Regions from separate parts of the Enterobacter mori genome, predicted to be linked through region 2. Evidence: riboswitches for the same ligand, from Rfam matches in the RefSeq annotation. Region 2 holds a riboswitch; each other region holds the start of a gene.

Region 1 (5,470 bases), 470 kb from region 2:
GTGATAAGCGGCGTGTTATGTGAGACGCAAGACGCATTGATAGCCTGACGCGTCGCCATATTGTCCGTGCAGTCCAACACCACATCGGCAAGGGCAACTTCACGCTGCAGGCGTTCACCACTGAGCCGCTCCTGCAGGGCAATCAGCTCGATATCCGGATTAAGCTGGTTCAGCCGCTGCCGGGTGATCTGTGCTTTCGGCTGGTCGATATCTTCGGTGGTAAAGAGAATTTGCCGCTGCAAATTGCTGAGGTGGACATCGTCGTCGTCGGCCAGCACCAGCGTACCGATACCTGCACCTGCCAGGTAAAGCGCGGCGGGTGCGCCTAGTCCGCCCAGACCGACAATCAGCACCCGGCTGGCGAGCAGTTTTTGCTGTCCGTCGATGGCAATATCTTCCAGCAGGATCTGACGACTGTAGCGCATAAAATCACGATCATTCATCGCCTGCTCCTGCCAGCTGTAACAGCTGTGCGGTCGCGGTCTGCCAGTCTGCGGCCTGGGTGATGGCGCTGACGACGGCAATACTGCCGACGCCGGTATCCAGCACCGACGGGGCACGTTCGAGGCTGATACCGCCGATGGCGACGGTGGGGTAATCCGCCAGACGTTTAACGTGACTCGCCAACTGCGTCAGCCCCTGCGGTGCGGATGGCATCTGCTTGGTTTGCGTCGGGAAGACGTGACCCAGCGCGATGTAAGAGGGACGGGCCGCCAGCGCCACGTCGATCTCCATGTCATCGTGTGTTGAAACGCCAAGACGCAAGCCAGCCTGGCGGATAGCGCTCAGATCCGTTGTTTCCAGGTCCTCCTGACCCAGATGCACGCCATACGCCTGGTGCTTAACGGCCAGCCGCCAGTAGTCGTTGATAAACAGGCGTGCGTTATATCGACGCCCCAGCACGATAGCGGTGACCACATCGGCCTCCACCTCTTCGTCGCGTTTATCTTTGATGCGCAGCTGGAGGGTGCGAACGCCAGCCTTCAGCAGACGCTCTATCCACTCCACGCTGTCCACTACCGGATAAAGCCCTAAGCGGAAGGGCACCGGGGGAAAATCGGGCTGGTACATTACGCCTCCTCTTTTTTGAGGTAGATTTCGCCGCCTTTGGCGCGGAAGGTTTCTGACATGTCCGCCATACCCACTTCAATGGTTTGTGCGGCGGCGTAGTCGCGCACCTCCTGGCTGATCTTCATCGAGCAGAATTTTGGCCCGCACATGGAGCAGAAGTGCGCAACTTTGCCCGATTCCTGCGGCAGGGTCTCGTCGTGATAGGCGCGGGCGGTGAACGGGTCCAGTGCCAGGTTGAACTGGTCTTCCCAGCGAAATTCAAAGCGTGCCTTCGACATAGCGTTATCGCGGATTTGCGCGCCCGGATGGCCTTTCGCCAGATCCGCCGCGTGGGCGGCAATTTTGTAGGTGATCAGCCCCTGCTTCACGTCCTCTTTATTTGGCAGGCCGAGGTGCTCTTTCGGCGTCACGTAGCAGAGCATGGCGCAGCCGAACCAGCCGATCATCGCCGCGCCAATGCCGGAGGTGAAGTGGTCGTAGCCTGGAGCGATGTCGGTCGTCAATGGCCCCAGCGTGTAGAACGGTGCTTCGTGGCAGTGCTCCAGCTCTTCGGTCATGTTGCGGCGGATCATCTGCATCGGCACGTGGCCCGGGCCTTCAATCATCACCTGCACGTCATACTCCCAGGCGATTTTGGTCAGCTCGCCCAGCGTGTGCAGTTCGGCAAACTGCGCTTCATCGTTGGCGTCGCGGATGGAGCCCGGGCGCAGGCCGTCGCCCAGCGAGAGAGAGACATCATACGCGGCGCAGATTTCACAGATTTCGCGGAAGTGTTCGTACAGGAAGTTTTCCTGATGATGGGAAAGGCACCACTTCGCCATGATGGAACCGCCGCGGGAGACGATGCCTGTCAGGCGTTTCGCCGTCATCGGCACGTAGCGCAGCAGCACGCCCGCGTGAATGGTGAAGTAGTCCACGCCTTGTTCAGCCTGCTCCAGCAGCGTGTCGCGGAAGGCTTCCCAGGTGAGGTCCTCGGCAATGCCGTTGACCTTCTCCAGCGCCTGATAAATCGGTACGGTGCCAATCGGTACCGGGCTGTTACGCAGGATCCACTCACGGGTTTCGTGGATATAACGGCCGGTGGAGAGGTCCATCACCGTGTCCGCGCCCCAGCGCGTGGACCAGACCAGCTTTTCCACCTCTTCTTCGATGGAGGAGGTGACGGCCGAGTTACCGATGTTAGCGTTGACCTTCACCAGGAAGTTGCGGCCAATAATCATCGGCTCGGATTCCGGGTGGTTAATGTTGGCGGGGATAATGGCGCGACCGGCAGCCACTTCGTCACGCACAAATTCCGGCGTGATGTTCTCCGGCAGGCGAGCACCAAACCCTTCACCCGGATGCTGGTGGCGCAGTATTTCGCTACGGATGCGCTCGCGCCCCATGTTTTCGCGGATGGCAATGAACTCCATCTCCGGCGTGACGATGCCCTGGCGCGCGTAGTGCAGCTGGGTCACGCATTTGCCCGCTTTAGCTCGTTTTGGCGTCAGCAGGCCGGTAAATCGCAGCTCGTCCAAACCGTCGTCGGCCAGGCGTTCTTTGGTGTAAGCAGAGCTTTGCTCGTTTAGCGCTTCGCTATCATCACGCGCATCAATCCACGGCTGGCGCAGCTTCGCCAGACCCTGCTGGACGTTAATTGCAACATCGGGATCGCCATACGGGCCGGAGGTGTCGTATACCGGCACGGCTTCGTTGTCTTCAAACTGCGGGTTCTCTTTGCTGCCGCCGATAAGCGTTGGGCTGAGCTGGATCTCACGCATCGGGACGCGAATATCGGCCTGCGAGCCGGAAATGTAGATACGTCTGGAGTTCGGGAAAGCGGTGCCTTCCAGGGTGTCGATGAAGTGTTGGGCCTGTGCGCGCTGTTCGCGGCGGGTCAGTTTTGCAGTAGACATAGCTCATTCCAAAAGTGAAGGACATGGCTTGTCAGACGACGGATGAAGCAAGAGAGGATCGCCCTCAGGCGATACAACAGCAGTGTGACTCTTGTTCCCTTCGCAGGTATTAGCCTGATCAGGTTCCGCGGATCCCGAATTAACGGTCTCAGCCCGTGCTTTCACACTGGGCACTCCGACAAGAAAAATCCCCCTCGTGAGAGGGGCGAATGATTGTAAATTACTCGTTAACGATTAAGAACTCAAGCAGGGCGCGCGACGTTCTCTTCATTGCTGATATTTAAGTCATTGTCCAGCACGAGGGCGATCAGCTTATCTTCCAGCGTGAATCGCTCTTCCAGCGCTTCGCCAAGGTCGGAAAGCGCCTGCTGGAACTCAAGATAGTTATCGTGATCGATGGCGTTCTCAAGCGTGGAATCATAGTAATCCATGATCTGCTGGGTGTTGGCTTCCAGCATCGGACAGAGTTTGCTGGCCGCTAAATACGGTGTTGTCCCTTCCATTTCGCGGATAATGCGTTCATAAATATTGAAATGGCCGTCGGACAGGTAGTCGACCAGGCTCTGACAAAAATCATCCAGCGCTTTTTCATTCAGCCGCATAAACGATTCTTTGCCAGGCTTAAGACCGACCAGATTGTAATAAGCCACGAGTAGATGCTTGCGCACATGTAGCCAGCGATCCACCAGTTTGTTACTTCCTCTAACGCGCTCAGTCAGGCTTTCTAGCTGGTTTAACATGGTCAACTCCGCAAGGTTTAGGATTGAATCTGCTTATCCAAAATGTAACCACAATGCTAACAACATGTCAGTGAAGCGAAGGTAGTGCAATAGATATGGATCGTATTATTGAAAAATCAGATCTGGGTTGGTGGATCGTCAGTCACGAACAAAAATTATGGCTGCCCGCCGGTGAAATCCCCCATGGCACGGCGGAAACGTTCGATCTGGTAGGACAAACCGCGCTGTGGATCGGTGAGTGGCAGGGCGAGCCGGTGTGGTTGATCCAACAAGCGCGTCATCAGGATATGGGATCTGTGCGTCAGGTGCTGGATCAGGATGTCGGTCTGTTCCAGCTGGCGGGGCGCGGCGTGCAGCTGGCGGAGTTTTACCGCTCGCATAAATACTGCGGCTACTGCGGTCATACCATGCATCCGAGCAAAACCGAGTGGGCGATGCTCTGCAGCCATTGCCGCGAACGCTATTATCCGCAAATTGCGCCGTGCATTATCGTCGCTATCCGCCGGGAGGATTCCATCCTGCTGGCGCAGCATACTCGTCATCGCAACGGCATTCACACCGTGCTGGCCGGGTTCGTCGAAGTGGGCGAAACGCTGGAGCAGGCGGTGGCGCGCGAGGTGATGGAAGAGAGCAGTATTAAGGTGAAGAACCTGCGCTATGTCACCTCCCAGCCCTGGCCGTTCCCGATGTCGCTGATGACCGCGTTTATGGCCGAATACGATAGCGGCGAGATCGTTATCGATCGGAAAGAACTGCTGGAAGCGAACTGGTATCGCTATGACGATTTACCGCTGTTACCTCCGCCGGGTACGGTGGCGCGTCGGCTGATAGAAGATACCGTGGCAATGTGTCGGGCCGAGTATGAGTAGTGTTACACTGAGGCCATGACGCTTAAGGAACTGCAAAAATGACCGAACTGAAGAACGATCGTTATCTGCGTGCGCTGCTGCGCCAGCCCGTTGATGTCACCCCGGTGTGGATGATGCGCCAGGCGGGACGCTATCTGCCAGAGTATAAAGCCACGCGCGCGCAGGCGGGTGATTTTATGTCGCTGTGCAAAAACGCCGAGCTGGCCTGCGAAGTGACGCTCCAGCCGCTGCGCCGCTTCCCGCTGGATGCTGCGATCCTCTTCTCGGATATTCTGACCATTCCGGATGCGATGGGCCTTGGGCTTTATTTCGAAACCGGCGAAGGCCCGCGCTTTAGCTCACCGATTAAGAGCAAAGCTGACGTTGATAAGCTGCCAATCCCCGATCCGGAAGGCGAACTGGGCTACGTGATGAACGCCGTACGCACCATTCGCCGCGAGCTGAAAGGTGAAGTACCGCTGATTGGCTTCTCCGGCAGCCCGTGGACGCTGGCGACCTATATGGTTGAAGGGGGCAGCAGCAAAGCCTTCACCATGATTAAAAAGATGATGTACGCCGAGCCGCTGGCCCTGCATGCGCTGCTCGACAAGCTGGCGAAGAGCGTCACGCTCTATCTGAACGCGCAGATTAAAGCCGGTGCACAGTCGGTGATGATTTTCGATACCTGGGGCGGCGTGCTGACCGGACGTGATTATCAGCAGTTTTCCCTGTATTACATGCATAAAATCGTCGACGGCCTGCTGCGGGAGAACGAAGGCCGCCGCGTGCCGGTGACGCTGTTCACCAAAGGTGGCGGTCAGTGGCTGGAAGCGATGGCGGCGACCGGCTGTGACGCGCTGGGCCTGGACTGGACCACTGATATCGCCGATGCGCGCCGTCGCGTGGGCGACAAAGT
Region 2 (5,470 bases):
CGCCAGCAAGGCTTCACGCGAATGGAAGAGGATCAGCCCCGCGTAGAACAGTACCCCGGCCGCCATGGCGACGATCATCATCCTGCGTTTTCCGAAGCGCTTAACGTAGTATCCCGCCAGAATCATTGCCGGAATTTCCAGCCCGGCGGCAGTTCCCATTAAGATCCCCGCAAGCTTGTCCGGCAGACCCAGATCGCTGCTGATCCACAGAGGCATATCGATGATATACATGGTGTTGCAGGTCCACATCAGCGTGGAGGCAATAAACAGCATGCGGACGTTTTTATCCTGCCAGCCGCTCACCTGGGTGACAGGTTTATCCGTTGTCTGTTCGACACGCGCCACAGACGGCAGCGCTAAGGCAATCAATGCCAGACTGATGACAAAAATCCCGGCGGCGATGGAGAACATAGTGGTGAAGCCGTAGTTCAATGCCAGCATGAAGGCCAGCGGCGGTCCAATGACCCACGCCAGCGAGAGCTGTGCGCGCATCACGGAGCTAAACATCACCACTTCCCGCGCCGAGCTATCGGCGTATTCGCGAGCCAGCGCGAACAGCTGCGGCATGGCGGTATTCGCGAGAGAGGCCAGCAGCACGCCACAGGTAATGAGGGTCAAATAATGACGGTTAAAGGCAAACAGCAGCGCATTGCCTACGGCCATCGCACAGCAAAAGAGGATCAGCCTGCGCCTGTCACCCTGACTGTCGGATCGTTTTGCCAGCCACAGGCTGACCAGGATCCCGGCAATCGCGTTGACGGTATAAAACAGCCCCACCCAGAACGGCTGCGCCCCCACCTCGCGGCTGAGAAACAGGCTCAGCGTCGGTGCCTGAAGCGCCCCCGCCACGCCCATCATAAAGACGACCAGCATAAAAGCGGCATACACGCCGTTCAGGCGTCGCCCCATCGTCATCAACCACAGCATGCGCAAGTCCTTGTGAAAGCGAATCGAAATTGGGTGAAATAGTAAACGAAAAAAGCCAGCAAAAACATTTTGCTGGCGGGTGATTAGCACCAATACTCAGTCACACATGATCGAGGCGAGTTAGCGGGAAGAGGTCGGTTTCGTAACGTCCCACTGCATCAGTTCTTCTAACATTTTCAGCCGTTGCTCTGCACACTGGCGGGTCAGCCAGGACGATCCTTTTGTCGCTGAAAAGTACTGCTGATAAAACTGACGTGCGGTAGACCTCTTCATAATTTACCTCCTCGCTTCATCGGGAAGTATTATTGGCCTAATATAGGGATAAATAAATTGCTGGTTTTTTGTCAGGAGTTCCCCTTTTATGCCTTCCGGTCGTCTGCAACAACAATTTATCCGCCTCTGGCAGTGCTGCGAGGGGCAATCGCAGGAGACCACGCTTAACGAGCTGGCTGACCTGCTTAGCTGTTCCCGCCGCCATATGCGCACGCTGCTCAACACCATGCAGCAACAGGGCTGGTTAAGCTGGGAAGCGGAGGCGGGGCGCGGCAAACGCTCGCGTCTGACCTTTCTCTATACCGGGCTGGCGTTGCAGCAGCAGCGGGCGGAAGATCTTCTTGAGCAGGACCGCATCGATCAGCTGGTACAGCTGGTGGGCAACAAGGCCGCCGTGCGCCAGATGCTGGTTTCCCATCTCGGACGCAGTTTTCGTCAGGGCCGCCATATTCTGCGAGTGCTTTACTACCGTCCGATGAAAAATCTGTTGCCCGGTACGGCGTTACGGCGGTCTGAAACCCACATGGCCCGACAAATCTTCAGCGGGCTGACGCGCATAAATGAGGAAAATGGGGAACTGGAGGCGGATATCGCGCACCACTGGCAGCAACTCTCTTCACTCCACTGGCGCTTCTTTTTACGCCCCGGCATCCACTTTCACCACGGTCGCGAGCTGGAAATGCACGACGTCATCGCCTCTCTGGAACGCGCCTGCAGACTACCGCTTTATTCGCACATTTCCCGCATCCATTCCCCAACGGCATGGACGCTGGATATTGAGCTATCGCAGCAGGACAAATGGCTTCCCTGGCTGCTGGGCTATGTGCCGTCGATGATTTTGCCCGGCGAGTGGGAATCGATGAACAATTTTGCCAGCCTGCCGATTGGCACAGGGCCCTACTCCGTATCCCGCAATAACAGCAACCAGCTGAAAATCCGCGCGTTCGATGACTACTTTGGCTATCGGGCGCTGATTGACGAAGTGAACGTGTGGGTATTACCGGATCTCAATGAAGATCTCAGCTGCGGGCTGACGCTTGAAGGCCCCACCACGGGAGAAAAAGCCGTGGAGAGTCGCCTTGAGGAGGGCTGTTACTATCTCCTCTTTGACCGCCGCACCCACCGTGGGGCAAACCAGGCCGTCCGCGAGTGGATCAGCCACGTTTTGTCCCCTTCCAATCTGATCTACCATGCGGAAGAGCAGTACCAGACATACTGGTTTCCGGCGTACGGCCTGCTTCCGCGCTGGCACCACGCCCGCCCGGTGCACTGCGACAAACCCGCAGGGCTGGAGTCCATCACCCTGACCTACTACCGCGAACACGTTGAGCATCGTTTTATTGCCAGAATCATGACCCGGCTGCTGGCAGCCGAGGGGGTCACGTTAGACGTCAGGGAAGTGGACTATGACGAATGGCATCAGGGGGAGATCGCCAGTGATATCTGGCTTAACAGCGCCAACTTTACCCTGCCGCTCGATTTCTCTCTCTTCTCGCACCTGTATGAAGTCCCGCTGATCCAGCACTGCATCGACCGTGACTGGCAGGCGGATGCCGCCCAATGGCGTGCGGGAGAAATGAATCTTGCTGCGTGGTGCCAGCAGCTGCTGGCCGAACAGGCGATCGTACCGTTGATTCACCACTGGCTGATGATCCAGGGCCAGCGCAGTATGCGCGGCCTGCGGATGAACACTCTGGGCTGGTTTGATTTTAAATCCGCTTGGTTTGCGCCGCCGGAGCCATAACGCTTTCGTAATATTCACCAAATCATTACAATAGCGCCGTTCTCAACGGGGTGCTGCATCACAGATGTGCGCTGAGATAATACCCGTCGAACCTGATCCGGATAACGCCGGCGAAGGGATTTGAGGCTGTCGCTCAAAATCCTTTGCCACTCAACTTTGAGGTGCAAAGTGTTAAAAAACGTTCTTCCTCTGCTGGCGCTGTTTGCGCTGCCTGCTTTTGCCAAACCCGTCCTGACGGTCTACACCTATGACTCCTTCTCTGCCGACTGGGGCCCTGGCCCGGTAGTCAAAAAAGCCTTTGAAGCTGACTGTGACTGCGAGCTGAAGTTCGTCGCGCTGGAAGATGGCGTGTCGCTGCTCAACCGCCTGCGCATGGAAGGGAAAAACAGCAAGGCTGATGTAGTGCTCGGGCTGGATAACAACCTGCTGGAAGCCGCCTCGCAAACCAAACTGTTTGCCAAAAGCGGCGTGGCGGCAGATGCCGTTAACTTGCCGGGCGGCTGGAAAAACGACACCTTTGTGCCGTTCGACTACGGCTACTTTGCTTTCGTCTATGACAAGAACAAGCTGAAAAACCCGCCGAAGAGCCTGAAAGAGCTGGTCGAAAGTGACCAGAAGTGGCGCGTGATTTATGAAGACCCGCGTACCAGTACGCCGGGGCTGGGCCTGCTGCTGTGGATGCAAAAGGTCTATGGGGATAAAGCACCGGAAGCGTGGCAAAAACTGGCCGCCAAAACCGTCACCGTGACCAAAGGCTGGAGCGAAGCCTATGGCCTGTTCCTGAAAGGTGAAAGCGACCTGGTGCTGAGCTACACCACCTCTCCGGCCTACCACATCATCGCCGAGAAGAAAGACAACTACGCTGCGGCGAATTTTGCTGAAGGTCACTACCTGCAGGTGGAAGTGGCAGCGCGTACCGCCGCCAGCAAACAGCCGGAACTAGCCGAGAAGTTCCTGAAATTTATGGTTTCACCGGCGTTTCAGAACGCCATTCCAGCGGGCAACTGGATGTATCCGGTCACTAACGTTGCGCTGCCAGCAGGTTTCGAGCAGTTGACCAAACCAACAACCTCGCTGGAGTTTACACCGCAGCAGGTCGCCGCGCAGCGTGCTGCATGGGTAAGTGAATGGCAACGCGCCGTCAGCCGTTGATTCCCGGCTGGTTAATCCCCGGTCTGCTCGCCGCCCTGCTGATGGTGGCGGTCAGCCTGGGGGCATTCCTTGCACTGTGGTTTAACGCGCCGGAGAGTGACCTGTTTGCCCTCTGGCACGACAGCTACCTCTGGCACGTGATCCGGTTCTCCTTCTGGCAGGCGTTTCTCTCTGCCCTGCTCTCGGCGATCCCGGCCATTTTTCTGGCGCGAGCACTGTATCGGCGGCGTTTTCCCGGCAGGCAGGCGCTGCTGCGCCTGTGCGCCATGACGCTGATCCTGCCCGTGCTGGTGGCGGTATTTGGTATTCTGAGCGTTTACGGTCGCCAGGGCTGGCTGGCGTCGCTGTTCGCCCAGCTTGGTCTGGAATGGACCTTCTCTCCTTACGGCCTGCAGGGCATTCTGCTGGCGCACGTGTTTTTCAATATGCCGATGGCAACGCGCCTCTTTTTGCAGGCGCTGGAAAACATTCCCGGCGAACAACGCCAGATTGCCGCTCAGCTTGGCATGCGCGGCTGGTCATTCTTCCGCTTTGTCGAATGGCCGTGGCTGCGCCGCCAGATCCCACCCGTGGCGGCATTAATCTTCATGCTCTGCTTCGCCAGCTTTGCCACCGTGCTGTCACTCGGCGGCGGGCCGCAGGCCACCACCATCGAGCTGGCGATTTACCAGGCGCTGAGTTACGACTACGATCCCGGTCGCGCCGCGCTGCTGGCGATAGTCCAGATGACGTGCTGTCTGGTACTGGTGCTGTTGAGCCAGCGGCTGAGTAAAGCCCTTCCTCCCGGCAGTAATCAGATAGCCGGCTGGCGCGATCCGCAGGACAGCCTGCACAGCCGCGTCGCCGATGTCATCCTTATCGCGCTGGCGCTTCTGCTACTGCTGCCGCCGCTGATGGCCGTTATCGTTGACGGGCTTAACCTTAATCTCATGTCCGTCCTGCAACAGCCCGTCCTCTGGCAAGCTACCTGGACCTCGCTGCGTATCGCGCTGGGGGCAGGTTTACTGTGCGTCCTCCTGACCATGATGCTGCTGTGGAGCAGCCGTGAACTCTACGCTCGCCAGGCGGAAAAAGCCGGGCAAATGCTGGAGCTGACGGGCATGTTGATTCTGGCGATGCCGGGCATCGTGCTGGCGACGGGCTTCTTTTTATTGTTCAACAGCACCATCGGTCTGCCGGAAAGCGCCGACGGCATTGTGATTTTCACCAACGCACTGATGGCTATCCCTTACGCGCTCAAGGTGCTGGAAAATCCGATGCGCGACGTGAACAGCCGCTACAGTTTGCTGTGTCAGTCGCTGGGTATGCAGGGCTGGCAGCGGCTGAAAGTGGTGGAACTCCGCGCCCTGAAACGTCCGCTCGCCCAGGCGCTGG
Region 3 (5,470 bases), 2.4 Mb from region 2:
ATTGAGTCCGCCAGCGAGCAGGTGTATCAGCTCGTGGGTGCAGGAACCAGCACCATCGAATCCGTTCCGGCGGCCATTGCGATGGTCGAACTGGCGGGAACCGACCCAAACCGCTGCGCCATTTTATGCGCCAACCTGGGCGGCGATACCGACACCATTGGCGCAATGGCGACGGCCATCTGCGGCGCGCTCCACGGCGTGCAGGCCATTGACCCGACGCTGAAGGCCGAACTCGACGCCGTTAACCAGCTCGATTTTGGTCACTATTGCGAAAAACTCCTGCACTACCGGGAGCAAAGGGAGGGCGTATGACTTCTTTGGCTCAGCGCCTTGAAACCTTGCACGCCACGCGTCCGGTGACGGTGCTGGGCGCAGCGGTGATAGACGTTATCGCCGACGCTTACGCCCTGCCCTGGCGCGGGTGCGATATCGAGCTTAAACAGCAGGGCGTCAATATCGGCGGCTGCGCGCTCAATATCGCCATCGCCCTGAAACGGCTCGGCATTGCGGCGCAAAATGCCCTTCCCGTCGGCCACGGCGTGTGGGCGGATATTATCCGCAACGCCATGGCGAAGCAGGATCTGCACAGCGCAGTGGAAGCCGATACGGGTGATAACGGCTGGTGTCTGGCGCTGGTGGAGCCAGACGGCGAGCGCACCTTTATGTCCTTTAGCGGCGTCGAGAACCAGTGGCAGCAGCGCTGGCTGGATGCGCTTCACGTTCCGCAAAACAGCCTGGTCTATTTATCCGGCTATCAGCTAGCCTCGCCGTGCGGCGAGCTGCTGACACGCTGGCTGGAGGAGTTGCAGGATGTGAAGGCCTTTATCGATTTCGGTCCCCGCATCGCGGATATCCCCGACGCGCTGATGGTGCGGATTATGGCCTGCAGGCCAATTGTGTCGCTCAATCGTCAGGAAGCGGAGCTTGCCGCAGAAAGACTGGGCGTTGAAGTGGAGACCCTCGGCACGCAGTGGCAGCAGCGTTTCGGTGCCGCGCTGATTGTGCGCCATGATAAAGACGGTGCCGCATGGTATGACGGTGACGTCTCGGGCGTTGTTCCGGCATTTCCGGCCACGGTGGTGGACACCATTGGCGCAGGCGACAGCCACGCGGGCGGCACGCTTGCCGGGCTGGCGGCGGGATGGTCGCTGGCAGCCGCCGTTCTGCTGGGGAATGCCGTGGCGTCCTGGGTGGTCAGCCATCGCGGCGGCGATTGCGCACCGACTCGCGACGAATTACTCCTCGCACACAAAGACGTATAGGTCGCTGCGGCAGTAGCTGATGCTGTACTCAATCGGCCGGTGCTGTTGGTCAAGCGCAACCTGCTTGATCACCAGCACCGGTATTTTTTCATCCATCTTAATGTGTGCCTGAAACTCGCTGTCCGGCATACGGGCGCTCACGCGCGAACGGGTGCGCTGCGGGAAGATATTCTGGCTGCGGAAGTAATCGTACAGCGAGACGCCAATCGCATCGGGGTCGTGGATGAATCCCGTTGGCACCCATGACTCCTCAATCGAGACGGCGTCATCGTCAACGTAGCGAATACGCTTGAGCAGGAAAACCTCGCTCTCAGGGGGAATTGAAAGATGGTTCGCCACCTCTTCGGGACACTTCACCACCCGCTTGTTGACCCACAGCGTATTGGGCTTTTGACCACGCAGGACCACCTGTTGAGAGAACCCGCGCGCCTCTTTCAGCGAATACTCGAAGATGTTATTGATTTGCGTGCCATAGCCACGGGAGCGCGTGACCACGCCCTCTTCCTCCAGCGCCTGCATCGCTTTACGCACGGTAATGCGCGACACGCCGGTTAACTGGCTCAGATCGCGCTCGCCGGGCAAAATATTCCCGTGCTCCAGCATGCCGCTTCGCACCGCATTTTTTACCGTTTCGGCAAATTTCAGGTACAGCGGCGTGTTGTCCGGCGCGGCGATCCGTTCATTCAGTTGAGCGATTAACCGGGTATGCGCTTGTTCCATCTCTGTTTTCTCAGGCGTGGTGTTTCCTGCCAGTATACTGGGTTACCACCATGCATGAAAATGATGAACCGGCCCAATACCGTGACCCACTTCCAGAGTATCGGCTTTTGCCAGCGCCGCGGAGAGCCAGATTTTCGCTTCGCGCACCGTGTCGGCCCAGCTGTCATGCCGTGGACGCAACGCCGCCAGCGCGGCAGAGAGCGTGCAGCCCGTACCGTGGGTATTTTTGGTCTGCACGCGCGGCGCGGTAAAACGCATTTCGCCGTCGCGAGTAAAGAGCCAGTCCGGGCTTTCGGCATCGTCAAGATGACCGCCCTTCATCAGCACCGCACCGCAGCCCATCGCCAGCAGCGCGTTCCCCTGCGCTTTCATTTCACGTTCGTTTTGCGCGTGCGGGGCACTCAGCAGCGCGGCGGCTTCCGGCAGATTGGGCGTGATCAACGCCACCTGCGGCAGCAGCTTTGTGCGCAGCGTCTCCACGGCGGAGTCGGAGAGCAGCGGGTCGCCGCTTTTTGCCAGCATGACGGTATCCAGCACCACGTTTTGCACCTGATAACGCTTAAGCCGCTCGGCCACCGCTTCCACAATGTCCGTTTCGGCCAGCATACCGATCTTGGTGGTATCGATGCGGACGTCGCTGAACACCGAATCCAGCTGCGCGGCAACAAAATCCGGCTCGATACGGTAGACCGACTGCACGCCGCGGGTGTTTTGCGCCACCAGCGCGGTAATGACGGAACAGCCGTATGCGCCAAGCGCGGAGAAGGTTTTAAGGTCAGCCTGGATGCCCGCGCCGCCGCTTGGATCGGTACCGGCAATGGTCAGAGCGTTAATCCGCTTCATACCTGCTCCTCCAGCGTATAGAGCGCATCCAGGAACGCGCTGGCAAAACTGCCCGGCCCTCGAGACTGCGAAACGGCCACCGTTCCGGCTCGCTTCATCAATCCGCAGGCGGCTGTGACGTTATCCAGCCGGTCGCCCGGCAGCGAGCAGCTCGCCGAGACGACGGCAGAGAGCGCACACCCGGTGCCCACCACGCGCGTCATAAGCGGATCACCGCCCGTTACGGTGCGCGTGCGCTGTCCATCGGTGATGTAATCCACTTCTCCCGTGACCACGACAATTGCATTCGTCTGACGCGCCAAAGCCTGCGCGGCAGGCACCGCGCTGGCTGCGGTGTCGGTGGTATCAACACCGCGCCCGCCCGCGCTCATCCCGGCAAGGGCAAGGATTTCAGAGGCGTTACCACGGATCGCAGCTGGTTTCAGAGAGAGGATTTGATGGCAAAAGCGGGTACGGAACGCGAGCGCGCCAACGGCAACCGGGTCGAGCGTCCAGGGCTTACCAGCCGCCACCGCGCGTTCAATCGCCCGACGCATCGACTGGGCGCGCGGCGCGGTCAGCGTGCCAACGTTAATCAGCAGCGCATCGGCTATTTCAGCAAACTGCTCGGCTTCTTCGGCTTCAATCACCATCGCTGGCGATGCACCGAGAGCCAGCAACACGTTGGCTGTGAAGGTCTGTACAACATCGTTAGTCATACAGTGCGTGAGCGGGGAACGGGCTCGGAAGTGGTGTAAAACGTGTAAATCGAGCAGGTCAGGCTGCATGGGTTCGCTCCTGCCTTGCGTGAAGAAGCGATGACCGGGAAGGCATCTGACTTCCCTACGCTGGCATTATCCAGATCAGGTAATACGGGTATTTCTCAGCCTTCAACGAAGAAGGGCACCCCGAGTCATGTAGATTGAATCTCTATACTTTTTGCCAGCTTAGGGGAAGTGGGTTGCTGTTGCAAGCCCCACCTTTCCGGTCATCGCATCTGCATCGCTCCACCAAACACACGCGCCTACCTGGGGATCACACAGGCCAAAGTAAACGCACTACGAACGAAGTATTCAACGGGCATTAAGGGAGGGATGCGCGCTTAGGGCATTTCATATTGATATCAAGAGTGCCCAGTGTTGGTAATTGCGATGGTATAATTCATACCGAATAGAATAATACTTCGTGAAGTGTATTTATTTTCCTGCAATACTCTGGATTAAAGACGTAAACTTTGAATCTAATCTTTTATTATTTGCTTTTAATCTCTCCAATTCAGAGTTAAAAACTTTATGATACTCCGAAAATTCGTCTTCACTTAATGTATCAAAGTTATCTATTAATTTTAAACAAGTTACTTTGGCATCAAGCACGCACTGCTTATAGAATGTGTCACGCTGTGAAATCAATTCATTCAAAATGATACTCTTTGGTTCTGCAAAGACCGTGTTATTTCCTTGCAATTCTTTTATAAAGCCATCTATCTTATCATATGAATCTTGAAAAGCAATTTCAAACTCCCGCGCCTTGAGTAACGTTTCCGTCTTAAATTTATAAAGAGCATCTTTGTCGTTCTTCTTTTTTACTAATTTACTGTTCCTATAGCTCAAGAAAGATAAAACCAATGCAACTAAGGAAAAAATCAATCCAATTTTATTTACGATGAAGTTAACAACCTCTGATGCCAACTCAATCATTTCTTAATCTCCTTTTAATCCCTGTAAATAATTCTTAATTTTATCACGGATAAACAAGTCAGTATTTACTGGGGGCGGTGTGCCCCCTCATTCGTACAACCATCTTCCGGCTTTAGCTGATTCGATCAGCATGCCAACATTGAAATCTGGTACAGGAACAGGCTCTTTTTTCTTAAATGGATTCCATGAAACAGGCTGGTCAGGATAGTAAGTTTCTATTTTAAAGTTTCCCCGTTCAACCTTGAACGCATCGAAAAACGTATCCATTAACTCACCAGCTTCAAGCTCATCAAGACTCAAATCAGTATCAAGATCCGTTTCAGGTGTTAGCTCTACTTTCTTGAACTTGAATAGGTACGTGCCAGCGTAAGGCCGTACAAGCTCATAAACGCGCTGCTCAACATTATTATTTACCATAACTTATCGTTACCCCGCGCTATAGCATTGTAGTCTCGGATAGTGCGATAGGTGATTTGAGAGATATCAGAAGCTAAGATAATCCACCCCACGACAGGAATAGCCCTGCCCGTAAAGGTTCCAATGTTAGCTACCGCCCTGATTCTGATTGTAGAAGGTGGATAACCACCAATAACGGAAGGTAGTTTGATACCGAAAGGGAACTGCGCTTTTTTGAACACTTTTCGTGAGGCTTTAGACGCATAGGATGTTCCCTTTTCAGCACCGTTTGGTTTTGCCCTTGTTGGGAGAGTATTACGCCCAGATACAATGGCAACTACTGCACCGAAATCAACAAGACCTAAACCAAGTTGATCAACAACATTTTCACAGAAGACCATGAAAAATAGCTCGGAGGCGGTGAGGTTTGATCGCCCCGCATAGAAGTATGTTCCGTTAAGTTCCTCGACAGTATCCACATCTCAACCCTTATGACTCTGCATATATTGCAATCATAACGACTGATTTACAGACAGTCACCCCTAAACCATGGCGTTAGCAGTATGAGTTAAG

What was found. Region 2 has a riboswitch for thiamine pyrophosphate ahead of thiB (thiamine ABC transporter substrate binding subunit). Riboswitches for the same ligand answer to the same signal wherever they lie in the genome.
Region 1: it holds a riboswitch for thiamine pyrophosphate, as region 2 does, so the genes downstream of both, thiC (phosphomethylpyrimidine synthase ThiC) here and thiB (thiamine ABC transporter substrate binding subunit) in region 2, are expected to answer to the same signal.
Region 3: it holds a riboswitch for thiamine pyrophosphate, as region 2 does, so the genes downstream of both, thiM (hydroxyethylthiazole kinase) here and thiB (thiamine ABC transporter substrate binding subunit) in region 2, are expected to answer to the same signal.

The regions. Positions count from the first base shown of each region.
Region 1 covers NZ_CP104285.1:242,056-247,525, forward strand. Annotated here, with positions in the region: gene N2K86_RS01200 (HesA/MoeB/ThiF family protein) at 1-443, opposite strand, end outside; gene thiE (thiamine phosphate synthase) at 436-1,071, opposite strand; gene thiC (phosphomethylpyrimidine synthase ThiC) at 1,071-2,966, opposite strand; TPP riboswitch at 3,045-3,154, opposite strand; gene rsd (sigma D regulator) at 3,209-3,706, opposite strand; gene nudC (NAD(+) diphosphatase) at 3,802-4,575, shown strand; gene hemE (uroporphyrinogen decarboxylase) at 4,614-5,470, shown strand, end outside.
Region 2 covers NZ_CP104285.1:714,047-719,516, reverse strand. Annotated here, with positions in the region: gene N2K86_RS03425 (sugar efflux transporter) at 1-927, opposite strand, end outside; gene sgrT (glucose uptake inhibitor SgrT) at 1,048-1,200, opposite strand; gene sgrR (HTH-type transcriptional regulator SgrR) at 1,289-2,944, shown strand; TPP riboswitch at 2,981-3,081, shown strand; gene thiB (thiamine ABC transporter substrate binding subunit) at 3,113-4,096, shown strand; gene thiP (thiamine/thiamine pyrophosphate ABC transporter permease ThiP) at 4,072-5,470, shown strand, end outside.
Region 3 covers NZ_CP104285.1:3,086,867-3,092,336, forward strand. Annotated here, with positions in the region: gene N2K86_RS14570 (ADP-ribosylglycohydrolase family protein) at 1-312, shown strand, start outside; gene N2K86_RS14575 (PfkB family carbohydrate kinase) at 309-1,262, shown strand; gene N2K86_RS14580 (GntR family transcriptional regulator) at 1,236-1,982, opposite strand; gene thiD (bifunctional hydroxymethylpyrimidine kinase/phosphomethylpyrimidine kinase) at 2,025-2,825, opposite strand; gene thiM (hydroxyethylthiazole kinase) at 2,822-3,592, opposite strand; TPP riboswitch at 3,628-3,725, opposite strand; gene N2K86_RS14595 (hypothetical protein) at 4,001-4,501, opposite strand; gene N2K86_RS14600 (DUF1493 family protein) at 4,589-4,918, opposite strand; gene N2K86_RS14605 (STM2901 family protein) at 4,912-5,376, opposite strand.